One region of the Kosakonia oryzae genome, then DNA from elsewhere that is predicted to be linked to it. Evidence: predicted binding sites of a transcription regulator. Region 1 holds the regulator's gene; each other region holds the start of a gene.
What was found. The regulator Fur, encoded in region 1, represses iron uptake genes when iron is present. The targets are predictions, from matches to a motif close to ATAATAATGAGAACNACTATCAA.
Positions count from the first base shown of each region.

Region 2: bfd (bacterioferritin-associated ferredoxin) is a predicted target of Fur. The motif match lies at 2,227-2,249, and genes of this name have one in related genera.
Region 3: feoA (ferrous iron transporter A) is a predicted target of Fur. The motif match lies at 2,839-2,861, and genes of this name have one in related genera.

Region 1 is NZ_CP014007.2:3,777,973-3,784,374, forward strand. It holds gene seqA (replication initiation negative regulator SeqA) at 1-71, opposite strand, end outside; gene ybfF (esterase) at 254-1,027, shown strand; gene ybfE (LexA regulated protein) at 1,158-1,442, shown strand; gene fldA (flavodoxin FldA) at 1,606-2,136, shown strand; gene fur (ferric iron uptake transcriptional regulator) at 2,426-2,872, shown strand; gene AWR26_RS17960 (beta-N-acetylhexosaminidase) at 2,979-5,630, opposite strand; gene chiP (chitoporin ChiP) at 5,675-6,402, opposite strand, start outside.
Region 2 is NZ_CP014007.2:445,488-451,889, forward strand. It holds gene fusA (elongation factor G) at 1-869, shown strand, start outside; gene tuf (elongation factor Tu) at 939-2,123, shown strand; gene bfd (bacterioferritin-associated ferredoxin) at 2,286-2,480, shown strand; gene bfr (bacterioferritin) at 2,552-3,028, shown strand; gene AWR26_RS02060 (prepilin peptidase) at 3,025-3,480, opposite strand; gene rpsJ (30S ribosomal protein S10) at 3,856-4,167, shown strand; gene rplC (50S ribosomal protein L3) at 4,200-4,829, shown strand; gene rplD (50S ribosomal protein L4) at 4,840-5,445, shown strand; gene rplW (50S ribosomal protein L23) at 5,442-5,744, shown strand; gene rplB (50S ribosomal protein L2) at 5,762-6,402, shown strand, end outside.
Region 3 is NZ_CP014007.2:379,669-386,070, reverse strand. It holds gene greB (transcription elongation factor GreB) at 1-29, shown strand, start outside; gene AWR26_RS01730 (Tex family protein) at 129-2,468, shown strand; gene feoA (ferrous iron transporter A) at 2,958-3,185, shown strand; gene feoB (Fe(2+) transporter permease subunit FeoB) at 3,218-5,536, shown strand; gene feoC ([Fe-S]-dependent transcriptional repressor FeoC) at 5,548-5,787, shown strand; gene bioH (pimeloyl-ACP methyl ester esterase BioH) at 5,821-6,402, opposite strand, start outside.

The sequences.
Region 1 (6,402 bases):
CTCTCGCCGATATGCTTAGTATGGCTGGCAATATAACTGTAGAGCTCATCATCAACTTCGATCGTTTTCATCTTAATCCAGTGCTATATCTAATCTGAATACAAGTGTTGGGATTATAAAGTGAAATCTCAACAGCGGATAGCGTCAAACCAGGATGGCGACAAAAGTAAGAGTAATTCTTAACCTTGCAGCCGGGCGGCAGAATGTTCACCATAATAACCTAACCCGCCAGAGTGAAAAAAAGAACTTTCCTATGAAATTGAATACGCGAGCGCAATCTGCACAACATCCGCACAACAATTCTCCTGTCGTCCTTGTCCATGGACTGTTTGGTAGCCTTGATAACCTCGGCGTACTGGCACGCGAACTGGTGCAGGAGTACGACGTGGTGCAGGTTGATATGCGCAACCACGGTCTTTCCCCCCGTTCCGACGAAATGAACTATCCGGCAATGGCGCAAGATCTGCTGGATACGCTGGATGACCATCACATCGACAAAGCTCTCTTTATTGGTCACTCAATGGGCGGCAAAGCCGTGATGGCGCTATCGGCGCTGGCGCCGGAGCGCGTAGAAAAGCTGGTGGCGATTGATATTGCACCGGTCGATTACCACGTTCGCCGCCATGACGAGATATTTGCCGCGATCAATGCGGTCACTGACGCGCGGGTCACTACGCGCCAGCAAGCGGCTTCGCTAATGCGCGAGCATATAAAAGAAGAAGGCGTAATCCAGTTTCTGCTGAAATCGTTTGTTGAGGGGGCGTGGCGTTTCAATGTGCCGGTGTTGTGGGAGCAATATCCGCATATTGTCGGCTGGGAAACCATTCCCGCATGGCCTTATCCGGCACTGTTTGTCTGCGGCGGCAACTCCCCTTACGTTACAGAGCAGTACCGGAGCGCTTTGCTTGAACAGTTCCCGCAGGCGCGCGCGCATGTGATTGCTGGCGCCGGCCACTGGGTGCATGCGGAAAAACCTGAAGCGGTGATGCGGGCAATTAATCGTTATCTCGCTGAAAAGTCAAACTGATTAAAAAGGCGGCGACCGGTCGCCAGAACGCGTCCGCCCGTTGGCGCGCCCGTTATGCTGATGTATGATGGCGCGCTATTCAGCCCGGGCGGCAGCCCGATTGCTTGTCTTTCCCGTAGTATGCTTAAACATGGCTAAAGAACAAACGGACCGTACAACCCTGGATCTGTTCGCGAATGAGCGTCGCCCGGGACGGCCGAAGACGAATCCGCTCTCGCGTGATGAACAGTTACGCATCAACAAACGCAATCAGCTAAAACGCGATAAAGTTCGTGGGCTTAAACGCGTCGAGTTAAAACTGAACGTGGAAGCCGTTGATGCGTTAAACGAACTTGCCGATGCGCGTGACATGAGCCGCAGCGAACTTATCGAAGAGATGCTGCTGGCACAGTTGAGCGCATTGCGCGGAAAGTAATTACTCCGAATCACCTCTCTTATTTTTACGTTTTCATGTGTCATACAGTGCACTCCGCGGCGATAGCTGTTTTCGCGCGCTTCTCTGTTCTGCTATGATTGCCCTTATCTGTGGGCAGAGCGCCACCATCATATTCATTAGGTTTCAAGAGGTTATTTTACTCATGGCAATTACAGGTATTTTCTTCGGCAGCGACACCGGCAACACCGAAAATATTGCGAAAATGATTCAGAGTCAGCTTGGTAAGGACGTTGCCGACGTACATGACATTGCCAAGAGCAGCAAGGAAGATATCGAAGGATATGACATTCTGTTGCTCGGCATTCCGACCTGGTATTATGGCGAAGCGCAGTGCGACTGGGATGATTTCTTCCCGACGCTGGAAGAGATTGATTTTAATGGTAAGTTAGTTGCGCTGTTTGGCTGCGGCGATCAAGAAGACTATGCAGAGTATTTCTGCGATGCGCTGGGTACGATCCGCGATATTATTGAGCCGCGCGGCGCGACCATCGTGGGCCACTGGCCAACTGCAGGCTACCATTTCGAAGCCTCTAAAGGGCTGGTGGATGATGACCATTTCGTTGGTCTGGCGATTGACGAAGATCGTCAGCCAGAAATGACCGCAGAACGTGTACAAAAATGGGTTAAGCAAGTTCGCGAAGAGCTGCACCTTGATGACATCATCAATGCCTGATTTTACGGCGTAATCTGTGGGTTACGTAGTATTAATAGGTAAAAGCAATGGAAATAATTGCTACAAATTTTTAACTTTTTTCTCCATCGCTGTACAATAAGCCCTGCTAAAGTGGTGTCATGAAGCACAGGAGTTGCTGGTGACACCACGTTTTAAAAGCTTACTTTACTTGAGGACTTGCAGTTTTCATTTAGCCATGGCAGTTCTATAATGAGACGCATTATCCCAGGTGCATTCCTTCTAACTTCCATTGAGGAAGTGAATCGTATAGCAACAGGACAGATTCCGCATGACTGACAACAATACCGCATTAAAGAAGGCTGGCCTGAAAGTCACGCTTCCTCGGTTAAAAATCCTGGAAGTGCTTCAGGAACCGGATAACCATCATGTCAGTGCGGAAGATTTATATAAACGACTGATCGACATGGGCGAAGAGATCGGGCTGGCAACAGTATATCGTGTACTGAACCAGTTTGACGACGCCGGCATTGTGACCCGTCATAATTTCGAAGGCGGGAAATCCGTTTTTGAACTGACTCAGCAACATCACCACGATCATCTGATTTGCCTCGACTGCGGCAAAGTGATCGAATTCAGTGATGATTCCATCGAAGCGCGCCAGCGTGAAATCGCCGCGAAACATGGCATTCGTCTGACGAACCATAGTCTTTACCTGTATGGCCACTGCGCCGAGGGTGACTGCCGCGAAGATGAACACGCGCACGACGCGAAATAACCCCTTTTCATACTCAAGCCAACCTTAAGGTTGGCTTTTTTTTTGCCCTGCAGAAACAAAAATGCCCGACAGGTTTTCGCCGCCGGGCAGATTACTTCAACAATAATTACGCTTTCACACTATCCACACGGCTGAAACGTTTGCCGTCCGGGCTGGCGGTACGGATCTGCACTTCCCCGCTTACCTGCGGACGCGCTTTATCATCATAACGCAGCCAGTTTTTACCGCCGTCCGTAGAATATTCCACGACCATTCCCGGGAAGCTGGTATTGGCTTCCAGCTTGCCGCCAACCACGCGCGCGCCCGGTACAGGCAGGCGATAGTTGATACCGGCTTTGTCCAGTTTTGCCAGTTCACGATGACCTAACAGATTTGCAAAGCGGGTCCAGTCTTTATCCAGCGCTTTTACATCGACCAGATGAGTTTCACCGCCTTTGTACTCGCGACCGGCCTGATAATCCTGTTCCCAACCGGCGCGGTGCCAGGCACGTTCTGCGACCGCAATCATGCGTGGATAAATCATGTACTCCATCTGGTTGTCGGTACGTACCACTTCACTCCACAGCTGAGCAGAAAGACCATAGGCTCCAGGCCATGGTTTATCTGATTTCGCGTTGAATGGATTGCCATCACGATCCAGTGAGGTTTCAGCATTTTGCGGCATGTTGTCTGGCGCAAAGCTGAAGATCTTGCGCTCATTGCTAAAGCGCGTGCCCCAGTAGTAGCCGCTTTCCGCCGGGTGGACTTCGTTCGGGAAGTCGAGGTAAACATAGTCCGGGTTCGAGACAATGACGCGGAACCCTTTGTTCGCCCAGTCATTTACCGAATCGAAACCGCCCCAGTAGAGCGTATCCCAGAAGTTAACATTGACGTGATCGGTGGCAAACTCGGCGGCATTTTTGGCATCTTTCAGGCCATCCTGCCATGCCTGCATGGTGCCGATACCGTGCGCTTTCACCAGCTTGCTAACCTCAATACCAAAGTAGCTGGAAAGATGCTCAACATCTGCAACCTTACCCTCTTTGACCATGGTCTGGCAGACCTGAGACTTCGCCCACGGTTTGTCCTGGTTGCTCTGATCGATGATGCCTTTGCCCGCTTCCGGTTTTTTCTGGTCGGTATAACCCGCTCCCAGATAGATGTTTTTCGCTTCGTCACCGCCAAAATGCCAGGTGTTCAGCGGTACGCCCGCTTCTTTGTGCATTTGCTGGATTTCGCCAATCACCTTATCGACGAAATTGCGCGACGAATCGAGGCAAGGGTTCAGATAGCCAGTACGGTTATAGAACTGTACCCCGGTGGTATTAGAGGTGTCCGTCGGATCAAGCAAACGGTACTGATTCGCCTCTTTCTCTTTACCCTCTTTCATCAGGCGGTCATAGCGTGCTTCCATTGAGATCACGGCTGCACGGGCGTGCGCCGGCATATCAATTTCCGGGATCACTTCAATCTGTCGCGCTTTCGCGTACTTCAGTATGTCGATGTAATCGGTACGGCTGAAGTGGCCGCTGCCATTGTTGTTGCTGTCCGGGCCGGAACCCAGTTGCGGCAGCAGGCAGGTTTTCTCGCTCAGATCGTGGCAACGTTTACTGCCGATGTCGGTCAGCTCAGGCAGACCGGGGATCTCAATACGCCAGCCTTCATCATCAGTAAGGTGAAAGTGGAATTTGTTCAGCTTATAAGCTGACATCTGATCCAGCAGGCGCAGTACGGCATCTTTGCTGTGGAAGTTACGTCCCACATCAAGCTGAATACCGCGATAATCAAAGCGCGGTGCGTCTTTTGCTTCAAGCCGTGCAATTTTCTGCTCGCCGCTGGAAGGGATCAGCGACAGCAAAGATTGCAGGCCGTAGAACACGCCAGCCTGATCAAAGCCAGTGATTACCGCCTCATTTGCCCCAATATGCAACTGATAGGCACCCGATATGGCTTCATCACCCGCAAAAGCCTTCACTGCGATCTCTGTACGGATGGGATAACTGCCCTCTTTGACGCCCAGCAGCGCGAAGCGCGACTTCACGGCTTCCTGCGCATCCGCACCCAGCGCAGAGAGATCGAGCTTCACGCCTTTGCTCAGATCCACATCCTGACCGGAGATTTTTACCTCCTGCGGCGTGGGGACAATTTGGCCGCGCAACGTGGAGAGGTTCAGCGCTTTTACGTCGCTATTTTTCTCAAAGCGTGCTTCAGCGGTCATCAGGATGTTTTTATCATCCGGCGTACGTTTCCACTGGCCGTCGAGCGGCGTAACAAACTGGAACAGATCTTCGGTATCGGTATTGGCAATCACTTTTGCCGTTGCCCCTTCGGCCGTCACATACCAGCGAGGCAGCACATCGGTGACGAACAATTGCCAGTACTCATTAACAATCGGAATTTCCACCGCCTGCTTTGCCGGGAAGCCGGTAAATTTGTCCGTTGGCTCCAGCTTGTGCAGATCGCCCATGATATGGGTGACCTTGAACTGATCATTTGCCACCTCCAGAATCGGACGGATGCTGTGGAAGTAAATCGTCCAATCCTTGTCGGTTACAGCCTCACCCTTGTTGGTCAGCGTGATCACCGCTTTATTGCAGGAAGCCCAGTCGGCACCAAGCTTCGCACAATCAATGCCGTTCTGTGCGGCAAAGTTATCTTTCACCGCGTAGTTAAGATGAAACTGGCTGATGGCGTCGACAGTGCTCTGGTTTGCCAGTACGGGGCTGCTTAATACCCCGAAGATTGCGCTGGCTAAGATGCTTAAATGTACTGATTTCATTACTTATTCCTTGTATTTCAGCCGGGCATAACCCGGCAAACGCATCAGAAGATAGTGAACGGTGCAATAACCATAAATTTCACGTCGCGCTCATCCTGGAAGATATTGCCGTAGCCGCCGCCGAAGCTCGGAATGTCAGAATGGTTGTCATATTGGGTAAAGTGCAACTTGAACATCGTGCCTTTGGCGCGACCATCCTGAACGGTATAGATCGCATCCAGGCTGTAAGCGGATTCTTTCAGGCGGTAGTTTGGATCGTAATACGCATCCGGTGTTGCCATATCAGCCGGCTTCGCGTCCCACGCATAGGCGTAAGATGCGCCGACCGTAAAGCCTGGCAAGTTCCAGTTCTTCAGGTCATACATCGCGCCGAAGAAGAGAGCTTTTTCACCGTTGGCATTAAAGTCAGAGCGGTTATCCCACCAGATATCGAGGCGCCCGTTGGATGACGCATAAGTTGGCGTCATACGTTGCAGGAAGTATCCTTGCTGGCCGTCAGCTTTGACCCAGGTACCTTCAAGACGCAAATCAACCTGACCAATTTTGTAGCCAAAGGTCAACGCCTGCAGCCATGCAGTGCCGTCGTAAATATCGTTCACGCCGCCATTGCTGACTTTGTCGCGGGTTCCATAGAACTGGTAGCTGGTGCTGAGCGGGCTGCCTGCCACATCAAATTTGTAGCTGGCTTTAGCGAAGTATTGATCGACATAGCCTTCCGCCTGGCCAAATGCAGCCTCCAGCACCAGGTCGTTTTTGAAGTCATATTTCGCGC
Region 2 (6,402 bases), 2.1 Mb from region 1:
TCTCCATCGCAGTAGAACCGAAAACCAAAGCTGACCAGGAAAAAATGGGTCTGGCTCTGGGCCGTCTGGCGAAGGAAGACCCGTCATTCCGCGTATGGACTGACGAAGAATCTAACCAGACCATCATCGCTGGTATGGGTGAACTGCACCTCGACATCATCGTTGACCGTATGAAACGTGAATTCAACGTTGAAGCGAACGTCGGTAAACCTCAGGTTGCTTACCGTGAAGCGATTCGCAAAAGAGTTGACAATGTCGAAGGCAAACACGCCAAGCAGTCTGGTGGTCGCGGTCAGTACGGTCATGTTGTTGTCGACATCTACCCACTGGAGGCGGGCTCTAACCCGAAAGGTTACGAGTTCATCAACGACATCAAAGGCGGTGTAATTCCTGGCGAATACATCCCTGCCGTTGATAAAGGCTTCCAGGAGCAGCTGAAGTCTGGCCCGCTGGCTGGTTACCCGGTAGTAGATATTGGTATTCGTCTGCATTTCGGCTCTTACCACGACGTTGACTCCTCTGAACTGGCGTTTAAACTGGCTGCGTCTATCGCCTTTAAAGAAGGCTTTAAGAAAGCGCAACCAGTTCTGCTTGAGCCGATCATGAAGGTTGAAGTAGAAACTCCGGAAGAGAACACCGGTGACGTTATCGGTGACTTGAGCCGTCGTCGCGGTATGCTGCGCGGTCAGGAATCTGAAGTCACTGGCGTTAAGATTCATGCTGAAGTGCCGCTGTCTGAAATGTTCGGATACGCAACCCAGCTGCGTTCTCTGACCAAGGGTCGTGCATCATACACTATGGAATTCCTGAAGTATGATGATGCACCGAACAACGTTGCTCAGGCCGTAATCGAAGCCCGTGGTAAATAAGCCTCAGGGTTAAAACCAAAGTCCGTGCTCTCTCCCGAAGGGGAGAGCACTATAGTAAGGAATAAAGCCGTGTCTAAAGAAAAATTTGAACGTACAAAACCGCACGTTAACGTCGGCACAATCGGCCACGTTGACCATGGTAAAACTACCCTGACTGCTGCAATCACTACCGTTCTGGCAAAAGCCTACGGTGGTTCTGCTCGCGCGTTCGATCAGATCGATAACGCGCCGGAAGAAAAAGCTCGTGGTATCACCATCAACACTTCTCACGTTGAATATGACACCCCGACTCGCCACTACGCGCACGTAGACTGCCCGGGGCACGCCGACTATGTTAAAAACATGATCACCGGTGCTGCGCAGATGGACGGCGCGATCCTGGTTGTTGCTGCGACTGACGGCCCGATGCCGCAGACCCGCGAGCACATCCTGCTGGCTCGTCAGGTAGGCGTTCCGTACATCATCGTGTTCCTGAACAAATGCGACATGGTTGATGACGAAGAGCTGCTGGAACTGGTTGAGATGGAAGTTCGCGAACTGCTGTCTCAGTACGATTTCCCGGGAGACGACACGCCGATCGTTCACGGTTCTGCTCTGAAAGCGCTGGAAGGCGACGCAGAGTGGGAAGCGAAAATCATCGAACTGGCTGGCTTCCTGGATTCCTACATCCCGGAACCGGAGCGTGCGATTGACAAGCCGTTCCTGCTGCCGATCGAAGACGTATTCTCCATCTCCGGCCGTGGTACCGTTGTTACCGGTCGTGTAGAGCGCGGCATCATCAAAGTAGGTGAAGAAGTTGAAATCGTGGGTATCAAACCTACCGCGAAATCCACCTGTACTGGTGTTGAAATGTTCCGCAAACTGCTGGACGAAGGTCGTGCGGGCGAGAACGTGGGTATTCTGCTGCGTGGTATCAAACGTGAAGATATCGAACGTGGTCAGGTACTGTCGAAGCCGGGTTCCATCAATCCGCACACCAAATTTGAATCTGAAGTTTATATCCTGTCCAAAGACGAAGGCGGCCGTCACACTCCGTTCTTCAAAGGTTACCGTCCGCAGTTCTACTTCCGTACAACTGACGTGACAGGCACCATCGAACTGCCGGAAGGCGTGGAGATGGTAATGCCGGGCGACAACATCAAAATGGTTGTTACCCTGATTCACGCAATTGCGATGGACGAAGGTCTGCGTTTCGCAATCCGTGAAGGCGGCCGTACCGTTGGCGCGGGTGTTGTAGCAAAAGTTGTCAGCTAATTATTTAGCTTTGAATGAAAAAGGGCGCTTCGGCGCCCTTTTTGCTATCTGTTATTTGGTCACAATTTTATCTTTTCTGCCGATGTACCTTTACGATCGTGCTATTGTAATCGTAACCATTCTCATTTAGACTTCTGTGCATAAAGTGAACGGGAGTGATTCATGTACGTTTGTTTGTGTAATGGTGTAAGTGATAAAAAAATTCGTCAGGCAGTTCGCCAGTTCCACCCCCAATCATTTCAGCAGCTTCGCAAATTTGTTCCGGTGGGAAATCAATGCGGTAAGTGTGTTCGTGCGGCAAGAGAGATTATGCAGAACGAACTTACACAGATGCCGGAATATCAAGAGATCGCTTAAGGCACTATCTTTTTTTGACATCCCTGTAGGCGCATCTACGCTTCAATAAGTGGAAGCGGAGGGACTACATAATGAAAGGTGATGTTAAAATCATAAATTATCTCAATAAATTATTGGGAAATGAGCTTGTCGCAATAAACCAATACTTTCTCCATGCGAGAATGTTCAAAAACTGGGGGCTGACGCGCCTCAACGACGTTGAATACCACGAATCCATTGATGAAATGAAACATGCTGATCAGTACATCGAGCGTATTTTGTTTCTTGAAGGATTACCGAACTTGCAGGATTTGGGCAAGCTCGGAATAGGGGAAGATGTCGAAGAGATGCTGCAATCTGACCTCAGGCTGGAACTGGAAGGCGCAAAAGATCTGCGCGAAGCCATTGCCTATGCTGATAGCGTTCATGATTACGTCAGCCGCGATATGATGATCAATATTCTCGCCGAAGAAGAGCACCATATTGACTGGCTCGAAACAGAACTCGATCTGATTGCGAAAATTGGTATTCAGAACTATCTCCAATCGCAAATCAAAGTTGAAGATTAAAACGATACCAGTGTTGGGTATCCAGTCAGCAGACCCGCGGCCGCCAAAAATGGACCTAACGGCAGCGGGTTTTTTAATGGCTGCCAGTTATGAGTGCAGATGCATCTGATTCCTGCGACGCAACAGGCCAACAAAGATGCAATGACAACCAGAGTGGGCAAACTTTCCCAACCATGCCAGGCCCCCAGCGCAGAAAAGTATTTTACATCTCCATATCCCATTCCTTCCCGGCCACGCCACAGGCGATAACCCCAGTAGACAGCAGCAAAAGCAGAATAGCCGGCGATTGCTCCCCATACGGCATATGGCAAAAAAGCCATATGGGAAAGGCTGTGCCAGCAAAGCCCGGCCCATAATAAAGAGCAGGTAAAACGGTCAGGGAGCAGACCGCTACGAATGTCATGCCAGACGAGTAGCAAGTTCAGGAATAAATAGATAAAGAGAAAGAGCATTTTGCCTCAAGTAAAGAGTGATCTCGTACCCGGAGAGTGGCGAAGGAGTGGATGACTGCATAATGTATTTCTGCAAAATCACGAGAGAACTCGCCAGAAATATCGTCTGATTGATTGCAACGACATTTCTTCTGCGAAGTTGCGCGCAATATTGCTTATTTTCTAAACGGCACTTGCGTCCAGCCCAGATTTACGTATAATGCGCGGGCTTGTCGTAATTGACGGCGGGTTCAATCTGAACCCCGGCAGTGTTTTTAGCTGCTAACAATGCCCCCAATCGGGGGGCTATGTTATGAACGATTACACTCCCCCATCAATCGTAATGGGTGTGAGGAGTAATTATTTTCGTCTATAAATAATTGGAGCTCTGGTCTCATGCAGAACCAAAGAATCCGTATCCGCCTGAAAGCGTTTGATCATCGTCTGATCGATCAATCAACCGCGGAAATCGTCGAGACTGCCAAGCGTACTGGTGCGCAGGTCCGTGGTCCGATCCCGCTGCCGACCCGCAAAGAGCGCTTTACCGTTCTGATCTCCCCGCACGTTAACAAAGACGCGCGCGATCAGTACGAAATTCGCACTCACAAGCGTCTGGTTGACATCGTTGAGCCAACCGAGAAAACCGTTGATGCTCTGATGCGTCTGGACCTGGCTGCCGGTGTAGACGTGCAGATCAGCCTGGGTTAATCAGGTCATCGAGCGATTGAGAGGTTGAAACAATGATTGGTTTAGTCGGTAAAAAAGTGGGCATGACCCGCATCTTCACTGAAGATGGCGTATCTATCCCAGTAACCGTAATCGAAGTTGAAGCAAACCGCGTTACTCAGGTTAAAGATCTGGCTAACGATGGCTACCGCGCTATCCAGGTTACCACCGGTGCTAAAAAAGCTAACCGTGTAACCAAGCCGGAAGCTGGCCATTTTGCTAAAGCTGGCGTAGAAGCTGGCCGCGGCCTGTGGGAATTCCGTCTTGCTGATGGCGAAGAGTTCACTGTAGGTCAGGCAATTAGCGTTGAGCTGTTTGCTGAAGTTAAAAAAGTTGACGTAACTGGCACCTCTAAAGGTAAAGGTTTCGCAGGTACCGTTAAGCGCTGGAACTTCCGTACCCAGGACGCTACCCACGGTAACTCCCTGTCTCACCGCGTTCCGGGTTCTATCGGTCAGAACCAGACTCCGGGCAAAGTGTTCAAGGGCAAGAAAATGGCAGGTCAGCTGGGTAATGAGCGTGTAACTGTTCAGAGCCTGGACGTAGTACGTGTTGACGCTGAGCGCAACCTGCTGCTGGTTAAAGGTGCTGTCCCGGGTGCAACCGGTAGCGACCTGATCGTTAAACCAGCTGTGAAGGCGTGAGGAGATAGCAATGGAATTAGTATTGAAAGACGCGCAGAGCGCGCTGACTGTTTCCGAAACTACCTTCGGTCGTGACTTTAACGAAGCGCTGGTACACCAGGTTGTTGTAGCTTATGCAGCTGGTGCTCGTCAGGGTACTCGTGCTCAGAAGACCCGTGCTGAAGTAACTGGTTCCGGTAAAAAACCGTGGCGCCAGAAAGGTACAGGCCAAGCTCGTTCCGGTTCTGTCAAGAGCCCGATCTGGCGTTCTGGTGGCGTGACCTTCGCTGCGCGTCCGCAGGACCACAGTCAAAAAGTTAACAAAAAGATGTACCGCGGCGCGATGAAAAGCATCCTGTCCGAACTGGTACGTCAGGAGCGTCTGATCGTTGTCGAGCAGTTCTCTGTTGAAGCACCGAAAACCAAGCTGCTGGCTCAGAAACTGAAAGACATGGCTCTGGAAGATGTGCTGATCATCACCGGTGAGCTGGACGAGAACCTGTTCCTGGCCGCGCGCAACCTGCACAAGGTTGACGTTCGCGACGCGACTGGTATCGACCCGGTTAGCCTGATCGCCTTCGACAAAGTCGTAATGACTGCTGATGCTGTTAAGCAAGTTGAGGAGATGCTGGCATGATTCGTGAAGAACGTCTGCTGAAGGTGCTGCGTGCACCGCACGTTTCTGAAAAAGCGTCTACTGCGATGGAAAAAACTAACACCATCGTTCTCAAAGTTGCTAAAGACGCGACCAAAGCAGAAATTAAAGCTGCTGTGCAGAAACTGTTTGAAGTCGAAGTCGAAGTCGTTAACACCCTGGTAGTTAAAGGGAAAGTTAAACGTCACGGACAGCGTATCGGTCGTCGTAGCGACTGGAAAAAAGCTTACGTCACCCTGAAAGAAGGCCAGAATCTGGACTTCGTTGGCGGCGCTGAGTAAGTCGGAGGAGTAATACAATGGCAGTTGTTAAATGTAAACCGACATCTCCGGGTCGTCGCCACGTAGTTAAAGTGGTTAACCCTGAGCTGCACAAGGGCAAACCTTTTGCTCCGTTGCTGGAAAAAAACAGCAAATCCGGTGGTCGTAACAACAATGGCCGTATCACCACTCGTCATATCGGTGGTGGCCACAAGCAGGCTTACCGTATTGTTGACTTCAAACGCAACAAAGATGGTATCCCGGCAGTTGTTGAACGTCTTGAGTACGATCCGAACCGTTCCGCGAACATCGCGCTGGTTCTGTACAAAGACGGCGAACGCCGTTACATCCTGGCCCCTAAAGGCCTGAAAGCTGGCGACCAGATTCAGTCTGGCGTTGATGCTGCAATCAAAGCGGGTAACACCCTGCCGATGCGCAATATCCCGGTTGGTTCTACCGTTCATAACGTAGAAATGAAACCAGGTAAAGGCGGTCAGCTGGCACGTTCTGCTGGTACTTACGTTCAGATCGTTGCGCGTGACGGTGCTTATGTCACCCTGCGTCTGCGTTCTGGTGAAATGCGTAAAGTTGAAGCTGAGTGCCGCGCTACTCTGGGCGAAGTTGGCAATGCTGAGCATATGCTGCGCGTTCTGGGTAAAGCAGGTGCTGCACGCTGGCG
Region 3 (6,402 bases), 2.0 Mb from region 1:
ACGTCAACGAAATCGAATATGTGAAATAACCGCCACAGAACAATCCAGGAACCACCCCGGCGACTGGCATTTTACAGTGCCAGTCCGTATAACTATCCGCTGATTTTGTTCAGAAGATGATGAAAGAAATGATGAATGATTCGCTCTGCCGCATTATTGCGGGTGAACTTCAGGCACGAACCGAACAGGTGGAATCCGCCGTTCGCCTGCTTGATGAAGGGAATACCGTGCCGTTTATCGCGCGCTACCGTAAAGAGGTCACCGGCGGTCTGGACGACACGCAATTGCGTCAGCTCGAAACCCGCCTTGGTTACCTGCGCGAGCTGGAAGAGCGCCGCCAGGCAATCCTGAAATCGATTGGCGAGCAGGGCAAACTCAGCGATGAACTGGCGAAAGCCATCAACGGTACGCTGAGCAAAACCGAACTCGAAGACCTCTATCTGCCTTACAAACCGAAGCGTCGCACGCGCGGGCAAATTGCGATTGAAGCCGGTCTCGAACCGCTGGCAGACCAACTGTGGAATGACCCGTCGCAGGATCCGGAAACGCTGGCCGCCACGTTTGTTGATGCGGATAAAGGTGTTGCTGACAGCAAAGCGGCGCTGGATGGCGCGCGTTATATCCTGATGGAGCGCTTTGCTGAGGATGCGGCCCTGCTGGCGAAAGTCCGTGACTATCTGTGGAAAAACGCCCATCTCGTGGCGACGGTGGTCAGCGGCAAAGAGGAAGAAGGCGCGAAATTCCGCGACTATTTCGATCATCACGAACCGGTTTCTACTGTTCCTTCGCACCGCGCGCTGGCGATGTTCCGCGGGCGTAATGAGGGCGTGCTGCAACTGGCGCTGAATGCCGATCCACAGTTTGACGAGCCGCCGAAAGAGAGCCACTGCGAGCAGATTATTATCGACCATCTCGGCCTGCGCCTGAATAACGCCCCGGCAGACAGCTGGCGCCGTAGCGTCGTGAGCTGGACGTGGCGCATTAAGGTCCTGATGCATCTGGAAACAGAATTAATGGGTACCGTGCGCGAACGCGCGGAAGATGAAGCGATTAACGTCTTCGCCCGTAACCTGCACGATCTGTTGATGGCCGCGCCGGCCGGGCTGCGCGCAACGATGGGGCTCGATCCGGGCCTGCGTACCGGCGTAAAAGTGGCGGTGGTCGATGCCACCGGCAAACTGGTCGCAACCGACACGATTTATCCGCACACCGGGCAGGCCGCGAAAGCGGCGGTTACTGTGGCGGCGCTGTGCGAGAAACACAACGTCGAACTGGTGGCGATCGGTAATGGTACGGCATCGCGCGAGACCGAGCGTTTTTACCTCGATGTGCAGAAACAGTTCCCGAAAGTGACCGCGCAGAAAGTGATTGTCAGCGAAGCGGGCGCATCAGTCTACTCCGCCTCTGAGCTGGCGGCGCTGGAGTTCCCGGATCTCGACGTTTCTCTGCGCGGCGCGGTGTCTATCGCCCGCCGTTTACAGGATCCACTGGCTGAGCTGGTGAAAATCGACCCGAAATCAATCGGCGTTGGCCAGTATCAGCATGACGTCAGCCAGACACAACTGGCGCGTAAACTCGATGCGGTCGTTGAAGACTGCGTGAACGCCGTCGGCGTTGATCTGAATACCGCCTCGGTGCCGCTGCTGACGCGCGTGGCTGGTTTAACCCGCATGATGGCGCAAAATATCGTCTCATGGCGCGATGAAAACGGTCAGTTCCAGAACCGTCAGCAACTGCTAAAAGTGAGCCGCCTTGGGCCGAAAGCCTTTGAACAGTGCGCAGGCTTCCTGCGTATTAACCACGGCGACAACCCGCTGGATGCTTCCACCGTTCACCCGGAAACCTATCCGGTGGTCGAGCGAATTCTGGCGGCAACCGCACAATCCCTGCGCGATTTGATGGGTAACAGCGCCGAGTTACGTAAGCTGAAACCGTCCGAGTTTACCGACGAGCAGTTCGGCGTGCCGACCGTCACCGACATCATCAAAGAGCTGGAGAAACCGGGCCGCGACCCGCGTCCGGAGTTCAAAACCGCGACCTTCGCCGAAGGCATCGAAACCATGAACGATCTGTTGCCGGGCATGGTGCTGGAAGGCGCAGTGACCAACGTCACCAACTTTGGCGCGTTCGTTGATATCGGCGTGCATCAGGACGGGCTGGTGCATATCTCCTCGCTGGCGGATAAGTTCGTTGAAGATCCGCATACGGTGGTGAAAGCGGGCGATATCGTGAAGGTGAAAGTGTTGGAGGTCGATCTGCCGCGTAAACGTATCGCATTAACCATGCGTCTGGACGAACAACCGGGCGACAGCAACAGCCGTCGCGGCAGTGGTAATGGTGCTAGTCGTGATGCCGGTAACCGGAACAGCGCGCGTCCGGCGAAATCACCGCGGGATCGCAGCCCTCAACCCGGCGGCAACAGCGCAATGATGGATGCGCTGGCGGCGGCGATGGGTAAAAAACGCTAATCATCTCCCCCTCTCCTACGGGGAGGGGTATTTTTCTGTGCAACCCCTTTGAAAAACGTATTTTCTTTTATCATTTCTACGCGCAATGATTATTAACGCATTATTTTTATTGATAATTTATATTCAAAATTATTAACCCATTTCTGTCATTGTATTATTTATATGCAGCACCTGACCCGCCATTTTCTCGTCGCATCACTTTTAAATATCAATAAAACATTATGTCTGGCGAATAAATAACAAACATTTCTTATGTGTTAATAATTTGTTTCGCTGCACAAAATACTATACGTGCTAATTATTGAGCTGCATCAAATTAAAATCGAATTGTGGTTTTGTTTAGTGCGCAGGTGCATTTTTATTATTGAAGATAAAAACTATTCTCATTACCATTGTTCGCATTGATTATTCTTTACTCTCTCTGGCTTACCGTGCGCTGTGTCTTCGCACGGCAAATATTGGTTCGCAGCAAGAAAATAAGTAGGCGCTATGCAATTCTCTCCTGAAAGCGTGTGGAAAATTACCGGCTTCTCACAGCAAATAAGCCCGGCCTGGCGGCAAAAACTATTGTCATTGGGTATGTTGCCCGGCTCATCTTTTAATGTGGTACGGGTGGCGCCATTAGGCGATCCCATTCATATCGAAACCCGCCGCGTTAATTTAGTGTTACGGAAAAAAGATCTCGCTTTTCTCGAACTGGAAGCGATTTCCCGTTAACCGGTCAGCTATGACATAGAGTGCTAAGCAAAATGAAAAAATTGACCATTGGTTTAATTGGTAATCCTAATTCTGGCAAGACGACATTATTTAATCAGCTAACGGGGGCTCGCCAGCGGGTTGGAAACTGGTCTGGCGTGACGGTAGAGCGCAAAGAGGGATTTTTCACCACAACCGATCACCAGGTTACGCTGGTTGACCTGCCTGGCACCTATTCGCTGACCACCATTTCGGCGCAAACATCGCTGGATGAGCAGATTGCCTGTCACTACATTTTGAGCGGCGATGCCGATCTGCTGATCAACGTGGTGGATGCCTCGAATCTTGAACGCAATCTTTATCTGACACTGCAACTGCTGGAACTGGGCGTGCCGTGCATCATCGCCCTTAACATGCTGGATATCGCGGAAAAGCAAAAAGTGCGCATCGATATTGATGCCCTTTCAGCCCGTCTTGGCTGCCCGGTGATCCCGCTGGTATCAACCCGTGGTCGCGGCATTGAAGCGCTGAAGCTGGCGGTGGATCGTCATCGCGCAAATGACAATATCGAACTGGTGCATTACGCCCAACCGCTTTCCCATGAAGCCGACGCGCTGGCCGCGCAAATGTCGGATGAGCTTCCGCTGCAGCAGCGCCGCTGGATGGGCCTGCAAATCCTCGAGGGTGATATCTACAGCCGCGCGAACTCGGGCATCAACAACCAGCAATTCGACGCTGCACTCGCCCGCCTGAAAGAGGGGATGGACGATCCGGCGCTGCATATTGCCGATGCGCGTTATCAATCAATTGCCGCCATCTGCGATACCGTCAGCAACACGTTAACGGCCGAGCCGAGCCAGTTTACCGCAGCCGTTGACCGCATTGTGATCAACCGCTTTTTGGGTCTGCCGATCTTTCTGTTCGTCATGTATTTGATGTTCCTGTTCGCCATCAATATTGGCGGCGCGTTCCAGCCGATCTTCGACGCCGGTTCAGTGGCGATTTTTATCCATGGCATTCAGTGGCTGGGCGCCACGCTGCACTTTCCGGAATGGCTGACAGTCTTCCTGGCACAGGGGCTTGGCGGCGGGGTGAATACCGTACTGCCGCTGGTGCCGCAGCTTGGCATGATGTACCTGTTTATGTCATTCCTCGAAGATTCCGGCTATATGGCGCGTGCGGCTTTTGTGATGGATCGGCTGATGCAATCGTTGGGGCTACCGGGAAAATCCTTTGTGCCGCTGATTGTTGGTTTCGGCTGCAACGTACCGTCAGTGATGGGTGCCCGTACGCTGGATGCGCCGCGTGAAAGGTTAATTACTATCATGATGGCGCCGTTTATGTCCTGCGGCGCGCGCCTGGCCATTTTCGCCGTCTTCTCGGCGGCATTTTTCGGCCAGCATGGTGCGATCATCGTCTTCTCACTCTACGTGCTGGGGATTGTGATGGCGATCCTCACCGGCTTGATGTTGAAATTTACCCTGCTGCGCGGTGAAGCCTCGCCGTTCGTGATGGAGCTTCCGGTCTATCATGTACCGCATCTGAAAAGCCTGCTGCTGCAAACCTGGCAGCGCCTGAAAGGCTTTGTGCTCCGCGCGGGTAAAGTCATCATTATCGTCAGCATTTTCCTCAGCGCGATGAATAGCTTCTCGCTGGATGGCCGTACGGTACATAAAATCGATGAATCTGCGCTGGCATCGATCAGCCGGGTATTTACGCCGTTGCTGGAGCCGATTGGCGTGCATGGCGATCACTGGCAGGCCACCGTCGGCCTGGTTACCGGCGCGATGGCGAAAGAAGTGGTCGTGGGTACGCTGAATACGCTCTATACCGCCGAAAATATTGAGCAAGCCAGCTTTAATCCGGCGGAATTCAGCCTGAGCGGCGAACTGATTGCCGCGCTGGAAGACACCGTGAAGAGCGTGCGCGATACCTTCAGCCTGAGCGTGCTGGCCAACCCAATCGAAGCCAGTAAAGGCGACGGTGAAATGGCAACGGGCACGATGGGCGTAATGAGCCAGAAATTCGGCAGCGCGGCCGCCGCTTACAGCTACCTGATTTTCGTCCTGCTTTACGTGCCGTGCATTACCGCGATGGGCGCAATCGCCCGCGAAGCGAGCCGCGGCTGGATGGGCTTCTCGGTGCTGTGGGGGCTGAATATCGCCTACTCACTGGCAACGTTGTTCTATCAAAGTGTCACCTTTGACCAGCATCCATTCTACAGCCTGACCTGCATTCTGGCGGTTCTCCTGTTTAACGTAGTAGTGATTGGCGCGCTGCGCCGGGCCAGAAGCCGGGTGGATATCAGTACGCTGACTACGCGTAAAACTGTCGCCAGTTGCTGTGACAGCCCGGCGGGCGACTGCCATTAAGGAGTGAAGCAATGGCATCATTACTTGAGATTCGCGATCTGCTGGCGCTTCGGGGCAGAATGGACGCGCAGCAGTTGAGCAGCACGCTGCGCACGCCCAGAGCGATGATTGATGCCATGCTGAGTCGCATGGAAGCGATGGGTAAAGTGATGCGTGTTCAGGAAGATGCTACCGGTTGTTTGACCGGTAGCTGTAAACAGTGTCCGGAAGGAAAAAGCGCCTGCCAGCAGGAGTGGTGGACACTGTGCTGAAGGCCCGATAAGCAGCACGCTACCGGGCGGCTTTCACAGCTTCGCTTTTAACGCCAGCAGGGTTTCGCAGAATTCGGCCGGATGCGAGATAAAAGGCGCATGCGCCGCTTTCGCAAACACAATCGATTCGCTTGCAGGCCACATCTCATCCAACACCGGTACGATTTTGCGCGGCACCAGCCCGTCGAGCCGCCCGTAGAGGCGTAAAAACGGCAGCGTCAGCGATGATAATGCTTCACGCAAATCCGCTGTTTTCAGGATCTCCAGCCCACCGTTCAGCACCTCAGCAGAAGGCATTTCCAGCGACAGCACGGCGTTTTTTAGCTGGCGCGCGTCCTGCCTTGCGGTTTCCGTTCCCAGCGTTTGCAGCGCGAGAAAACGTTCGACGGTACGTTGAAAATCCTCACTCAACTGATGCTGAAAACCGGCCAGCACTTCGGGTTTAATGCCCGCCCATTCGCCCTGTGCGCTGAAGCACGGCGAGGAGGCAACCGTCACCAGCGCGCTTACACGCTCCGGTGCCTGCAACGCTACGCGGCTGGCCACCAGCCCGCCAAGGCTCCAGCCCAGCCAAATCGCCCGTTCCGGCGCTTGCGCCAGAACAATATCAACCAT